One region of the Vibrio floridensis genome, then DNA from elsewhere that is predicted to be linked to it. Evidence: riboswitches for the same ligand, from Rfam matches in the RefSeq annotation. Region 1 holds a riboswitch; the other holds the start of a gene.
The links. Region 1 has a riboswitch for cyclic di-GMP ahead of LZU85_RS04815 (TfoX/Sxy family DNA transformation protein). Riboswitches for the same ligand answer to the same signal wherever they lie in the genome.
Positions count from the first base shown of each region.

Region 2: it holds a riboswitch for cyclic di-GMP, as region 1 does, so the genes downstream of both, gbpA (N-acetylglucosamine-binding protein GbpA) here and LZU85_RS04815 (TfoX/Sxy family DNA transformation protein) in region 1, are expected to answer to the same signal.

Region 1 covers NZ_JAKGCY010000002.1:98,788-102,207, reverse strand. Annotated here, with positions in the region: gene purR (HTH-type transcriptional repressor PurR) at 226-1,230, shown strand; cyclic di-GMP riboswitch class I at 1,426-1,514, shown strand; gene LZU85_RS04815 (TfoX/Sxy family DNA transformation protein) at 1,630-2,223, shown strand; gene LZU85_RS04810 (TVP38/TMEM64 family protein) at 2,351-3,031, shown strand; gene LZU85_RS04805 (putative signal transducing protein) at 3,041-3,349, shown strand; gene LZU85_RS04800 (alpha/beta fold hydrolase) at 3,414-3,420, opposite strand, start outside.
Region 2 covers NZ_JAKGCY010000001.1:582,272-585,691, reverse strand. Annotated here, with positions in the region: gene yqfB (N(4)-acetylcytidine aminohydrolase) at 1-94, opposite strand, end outside; gene rarD (EamA family transporter RarD) at 134-1,048, opposite strand; cyclic di-GMP riboswitch class I at 1,313-1,412, shown strand; gene gbpA (N-acetylglucosamine-binding protein GbpA) at 1,545-3,002, shown strand; gene LZU85_RS02415 (pyridoxal phosphate-dependent decarboxylase family protein) at 3,157-3,420, opposite strand, start outside.

The sequences.
Region 1 (3,420 bases):
GATTAGGTTGCCAGCTTTGCCGTCACAGTCTAAAATTGAGACCGCAATCGATAAAACATGATTTTAATGCAAACCGCTGAAACACAGCGGTTTTTGTGTTTTTTTAAGCTAAGCTGCTGCTTTTCTAGTGTGTCTTCTTTTAAGGCGAAATCGGAGAAAGGTAGCAAACCGTGTTGCCACGAATGTACTTCATTTCAACTGGCAACCTAGGACAGGACAATACCTATGGCCACAATAAAAGATGTCGCACGTCTCGCTGGCGTATCAACTACAACGGTTTCTCACGTAATCAATAAAACCCGATTCGTGGCTGAAGCCACTCAAGAAAAAGTCATGAAAGCGGTTGACGAGCTCAACTACGCACCGAGCGCAGTGGCTCGTAGCTTAAAGTGCAACACCACCCGCACTATTGGTATGCTGGTTACGCAATCTACCAACTTGTTCTTTTCTGAAGTGATTGATGGCGTAGAAAGCTACTGTTACCGTCAAGGCTACACACTAATTCTTTGTAATACTGGCGGTATCTACGAGAAGCAACGTGATTACATTCGTATGCTTGCGGAAAAACGCGTAGATGGCATTTTGGTGATGTGTTCAGACCTCACCGAAGAACTACGCGAAATGCTTGATAAGCATGCAGATATTCCTAAAGTGATTATGGACTGGGGCCCAATCAGCTCACAAGCCGATAAAATTATCGATAACTCAGAGGAAGGTGGCTACTTGGCCACTAAGTACTTGATTGAAAATGGTCATACAAAAATTGCGTGTTTAAGTGGTCACTTTGAAAAAGCCGCGTGCCAAGAGCGCATCCAAGGCTTTAAACGTGCGATGAAGGAAGCCAATATCACAGTCAACGAAGATTGGATCCTTGAAGGGAACTTCGAATGCGACACGGCAGTGATGGCAGCTGACAAGATCGCGTCGTGGCAAGATCGCCCAACGGCAGTCTTCTGCTTCAACGATACCATGGCACTGGGTTTGATGAGCCGTCTTCAACAACTAGGGCTTCGTATTCCAGAAGACATCTCTGTGATCGGCTACGACAATATCGAGTTGGCAGAATACTTCTCGCCACCATTGACAACAATCCACCAGCCAAAACGTCGTGTCGGTAAAAATGCATTTGAGATCCTTCTCGAGCGTATTAAGGATAAAGAGCACGATAAGCGTATATTTGAAATGCACCCAGAGCTCGTTATTCGCGACACAGTTAAAAAAATCAATTAGTTAACACTAATATTCTAAAGCATCCAAGTCTGGGTGCTTTTTTTTATTCTTAGTAAGTGATTTGTTAAGTCAAATTCTGTTCAGTTCTTAAAATCGAGCACTCATTCACTTAACTGCAGCTATTACTTGAAGCAATGTCACACTTTTAATCTCAAAATGTGATGTTACTCCAATAGAAATCGTATTCTTTAAGTGTCACGCACAGGGCAAACCATCTGAAAAGGTGGGACGCAAAGCCTCCGGCCTAAACCATTCATAATTTGGTAGGTAGCGGGGTTACCGATGGCAAAAATGCATAACAACAAGTTTACCCATTAATGACATTGTATTTGCATTGGTTTGCTAATCTCTCGGACCTGATTTGGTGGCGTAATTGTAATTACACCGAGATAACACATCATGGATAAACCGATACTCAAAGATTCAATGAAGCTTTTTGAGCAACTTGGTGCGATAAAGTCTCGCTCTATGTTTGGCGGGTTCGGCCTTTTTGCAGATGAGACGATGTTTGCGCTCGTTGTCAAAGACCAGCTTCATATTCGCGCGGATCAAAAATCGACATTACTTTTCGAAAAGAAAGGACTAAAACCATACGTTTACACCAAGCGTGGGTTTCCAGTTGTCACTAAGTACTACGCGATCTCTGATTCGCTTTGGCAAGACCAAAATGCGCTTCTGTCCGTAGCGAAACAGGCACTAAAGAGTGCAAATAGTGACAAGCAGCAACAAGCAACTGCAAAACCGGATAGACTTAAAGACCTCCCTAACCTACGTTTAGCCACCGAACGAATGTTGAAGAAGGCAGGTATTGAAACCGTAGAACAGTTGGAATCGCAGGGCGCTGCTCGCGCGTATCAAGCGATTAAAAACACACACACGGGCTCAGTCAGCTTAGAGCTGTTGTGGGCACTTGAGGGCGCAATTAAAGGGACGCATTGGAGCGTTATCCCTCAACAACGACGTGATGAGTTAGTGAATAACTTGTCTTCATAGTAAGACAAAGTGACTATTGAGTTATAGACTAGAAACCACACCCCTACAGGTGTGGTTTTTTCGTATGGCACGAAATTATTTCTTTTTCACTCGGGTCTGATTACAACGCTATCTGGAGAATCTATCAATGAACAAAAAACTCGTATTCGGACTGTTGCTTATCACCACTATCATCTTATTGGGTGTTAACTTTAGCCAATACCTCACCTTAGAAAACGCTAAGGCGCAGCAAGTCGCTTTAACTCACTTTATTGAAGATAACTTCTGGTTATCCGCCATCAGCTATTTCATCCTTTACGTCGCTTTGACTGCTTTTTCTGTACCTGGCGCGACCGTCGTCACACTGCTTGGCGCTGCTCTCTTTGGTTTTTGGTTTAGCCTACTTCTGGTTTCCTTTGCCAGTACCATAGGGGCCACCATCGCATTTCTAAGCAGTCGTTACCTATTGAAAGAATGGGTCCAGAAGCGATTTGGAGACAAACTGAACTCGGTGAATCAAGGTGTTGAGAAAGATGGCGCGTTTTACCTATTTTCACTTCGCCTGATACCGATATTTCCATTTTTCTTAATTAACTTATTAATGGGGTTAACCCCTATCTCTATCAGTCGTTACTACGTCACTAGCCAAATTGGCATGTTGCCCGGCACGGCGGTTTACCTCAATGCTGGGACTCAGTTGGCAGAGATCAATACCTTATCTGGTATTTTGTCACCGGCTGTCATCGCCTCTTTTGTTTTACTTGGTGTATTTCCAATCGCTGTTAAGTGGTTGATGAGCAAGTTTCGTCCACAGTTCACGTCTCAGTAGAATGCCATTATGATAGTGTTTACGGCTAATACACCGATAGAAGCGCATATTGTTTGTCAGTTGCTACTTAATGAGCAAATACTGTGTGAAGTACGTGGTGAAGGTTTATTTGGTCTTAAAGGGGAGCTTCCAGCCACAGACGACACCAATCCTTATGTATGGCTGTTGGAACCAAATAAGCTGGCGTTTGCCAAAACAGTCGTGGAGAGTTACCAAAGCCAATGTACATCTGTTGCCAATTGGCAGTGTAAGCACTGTGGCGAGGAAATTGAAGGGCAATTTGGCGCTTGTTGGTATTGTGGTTCTACACTCGAATAAGTATAGGATTTCGATAGAAAGTGAGATGGTAATAGAGAGGAGCTTGGCACTCCTCTCACTCATGTTAGATT
Region 2 (3,420 bases), on a different contig from region 1:
TTTCTGATTCATCCCGAATGGTGATGGTTTTTTTATCCGCTAAAATGTCGGATTCAAAACGTGAAAAAAACGTCATAGTGGTTGGAATGCTCATCGCTACCTCATACATCATTGTTCTACGATACGTATCAATTTATGGCTTGCTCACTGATCCTAAACTCACGAGACCTCTTTTGGATCGAGTGGTTAATGTTTCAGCGATGATACACATCAAGCCAAACCAAATTAAACCAAAGCTGATCATTTTCGTTTGATCAAACAGCTCACCAAATATCACGACCGCTAAAATAAACTGCAAAGTGGGTTCAATATATTGCATCAAACCGATATTGCTCATATCGGTACAACGAATTGCAATGGAGTAAAAAATAAGGGGAGCAATTGTTACTGGGCCACTACCTAAATAAAACAGCAAGGTTTCAATATCGGAAGATAAGGCCACCGCATCACCTAGCGAGTGTTTATACATCATATAGACTAAAGCAAAAGGCATTAGCAGCAGTGCTTCTAAAAATAACGTAGTACTCCAATCGAAAGCTACTTTCTTTTTGCAAAATCCGTAGAAAGTAAAAAACACCCCCATCGTAAGCGCGATGTAAGGAACCTCACCATAATCCACCACTTGGTAAGTTAAACCGAGCGTTGCAAAAGCAATAGCCAACTTTTTACCGAGCGAAAGAGACTCTTTCAGAATAATGACCCCTAAAGCCACCATCATTAATGGGCTGATAAAAAAACCAAGGCTGGCATCAATTACGCGATCATGGGTCAGTGCCCAGGTGAAAGTTGACCAAGAAATGCACATCAATAGTGAAGCAATCAAGGTAAACAGCAACGAGCGTTTATCCGTCATCACTTGATGAAAGTTAGGCCAGTGCTTGGTCATGATCCAGACTAAGACAACCCCCACGGGAACAGACGCGATTATGCGTAAGGCGAGCAGCTCATCTGTGGCAGCCGATGGCAAAAAGCGATAATAAATGGGTGTTAACCCCCAAATCAAAAAGGAGATTGCAGCCATTAGGTTGCCATAACTGCTGGTTTTCATAAGTGCTCTATCGCATAAGTAGAAAGCAGCGATTCTAACGCTGTGATGCGTATTGTTAAACTGTTTTTCATGGGTACTTTGTGATTGACATTTCATTTGAATATAAATCAATCACCATTAAATCGGGATTAAATATACATTTAATAACTCAAATAATTCCCATCAATTATCCATTGATCCTATTGGTTATTTTTCGAGAAATTAATTCCAAAACGAATTAATTAATTCGCACTCTCTTATGTAACCTCCTAAATTACGTTCGACATCACACATAGGCAAACCATTTGAAAGAATGGGACGCAAAGCTTCCGGTCTGTCGGCGTAAAATCCAACACAAAACACCTAAGATAGCGGGGCCGCCACTCTCTCGAGAGAGTGTTTGAGCTAAAGATTCAGGGAGTTTCCCCCTCTCCGGCGTCTTTGGCAATAACATGCGTATGCTGTGGTCGATACCCAGAGCACTCTGGATAAAGTCAGCACAAAAAAAGAGTATGTTATGAAAAAACAACCCACTTACACCATGCTTGCCATTGCTATCTCTGTCATCAGCGGTAGTGCGATGAGTCATGGCTATGTTTCAGCAGTAGAGAATGGCGTGGCCGAAGGTCGTGTTGCGTTATGTAAATTTGCCGCTTCTACAGGAGAAAAAAACAGCCATTGTGGCGCCATTCAATATGAGCCACAGAGTGTAGAAGGCCCTGATGGTTTTCCGGAAAGTGGCCCACGCGATGGCAAAATTGCCAGTGCAGAGAGTGCCCTTGCCAGTGCGCTGGATGAACAGACCAGCGATCGCTGGGTTAAACGCCCGATTCAAGCCGGCCCACAAAACTTTGAGTGGACTTTTACCGCAAACCACGTGACCAAAGATTGGAAGTACTACATCACAAAACCCGATTGGAACCCAAATCAACCATTAGCTCGCGCATCATTTGATCTCACGCCTTTTTGTGTGATTGATGGCGGTATGGTGCAGCCACCAAAACGAGTCAGTCACAGTTGTAACGTTCCTGAGCGCCAAGGTTATCAAGTGATTCTTGCGGTTTGGGATGTGGGTGATACTGCTGCCTCTTTCTACAATGTAATCGATGTCAAATTTGACGGAGAAGGCCCTTCGCTACCAAATTGGAGCCAAGGCGGTCAGATCAACCCGACCATGGACCTGAACGTCGGCGACACTGTATTTACACGGGTGTTTGACCATAACGGCGAGAACGTGGCCTACCGTACGACGCTCACTATCGACAGTCAGGCGCTGACGGTCGCAAACAACTGGTCTCACGCACTGGCCACTAAGATTAACCAAACCCAAAGTGATATCGCATCGGGCCAGTTGAATGAGCAGAACCAGTTTGTTCCCGTTTATGGTAGTAACCCGATTTATCTCAAACAAGGTAGCTCTCTAGAACGCGTCGAAATCGGCTATAAAATTGAAACGCCGGTACCGGAGTACGATGTGACTGTCTCTGGCCTCGCGGACGAGTATCTGGTTGAGGACGAATCCGTTGCCTTGCAGTTAACATTGGACGCAGTGGGTGATATCTCAGCAGAGCTGACCGTTTACAATCACCACAAAGAACCATTGGCGTTCGAAACCGTTTCTATGAAAGATGGTGACACACAAGCGGTAACACTAACACTCAGTAAGTCCGAAGCTGGTCATCATATGTTGGTATCAAAGGTCAAAGATCACAATGGCAATTTACAAAAGCAGCAAAGCTACGATTTTATGCTGAAAGAAGAGCAAACGCCGCCTCCAGGCAACGACTATGATTTTGTTTTTCCACAAAGTTTAAGTTCATACACCGCGGGCACCAAAGTGCTAGCCACTGATGGCCACGTTTACCAATGTAAGCCCTTCCCTTACTCTGGTTACTGCATTCAGTGGTCACAAAGCGCAACACATTATGAGCCAGCGGTTGGTTCTCACTGGCAAATGGCGTGGGATAAGCTTTAACCGCTTCACGCTCGCTCACGTCACAAGTAAGAAGCGATGCCTGGGCATCGCTTCTTTTTTATGATGGGTCGACCACAACATCTTTGATTTTAGCACGGCGGCCAGTTGCTCGAGGATTGCTGATCGCCAAATGGTGATTGTAGCCAACAACGCGTTAGAGTTTATTGAGATTAGAAACAAAGGACTCAATATTTTGCCGTTGGGTATTGGGGTTTAAAAACACCGCCTTTTCTCCGGGTAAAAAAAGACAATGACCAACCTCGTTGTAGTCAGTTCTCGCAATAGAGTCCACCCAGTTGGTTTTGAGATAGCGCCCTCTCCTTGATAGAAAATTACTCCGATGATAAGTGGCACTGGTGACAATGCTTTCCATATACGCCTTTTGCCGAATCAGCCGACGTTCACGATAAAATAGCGC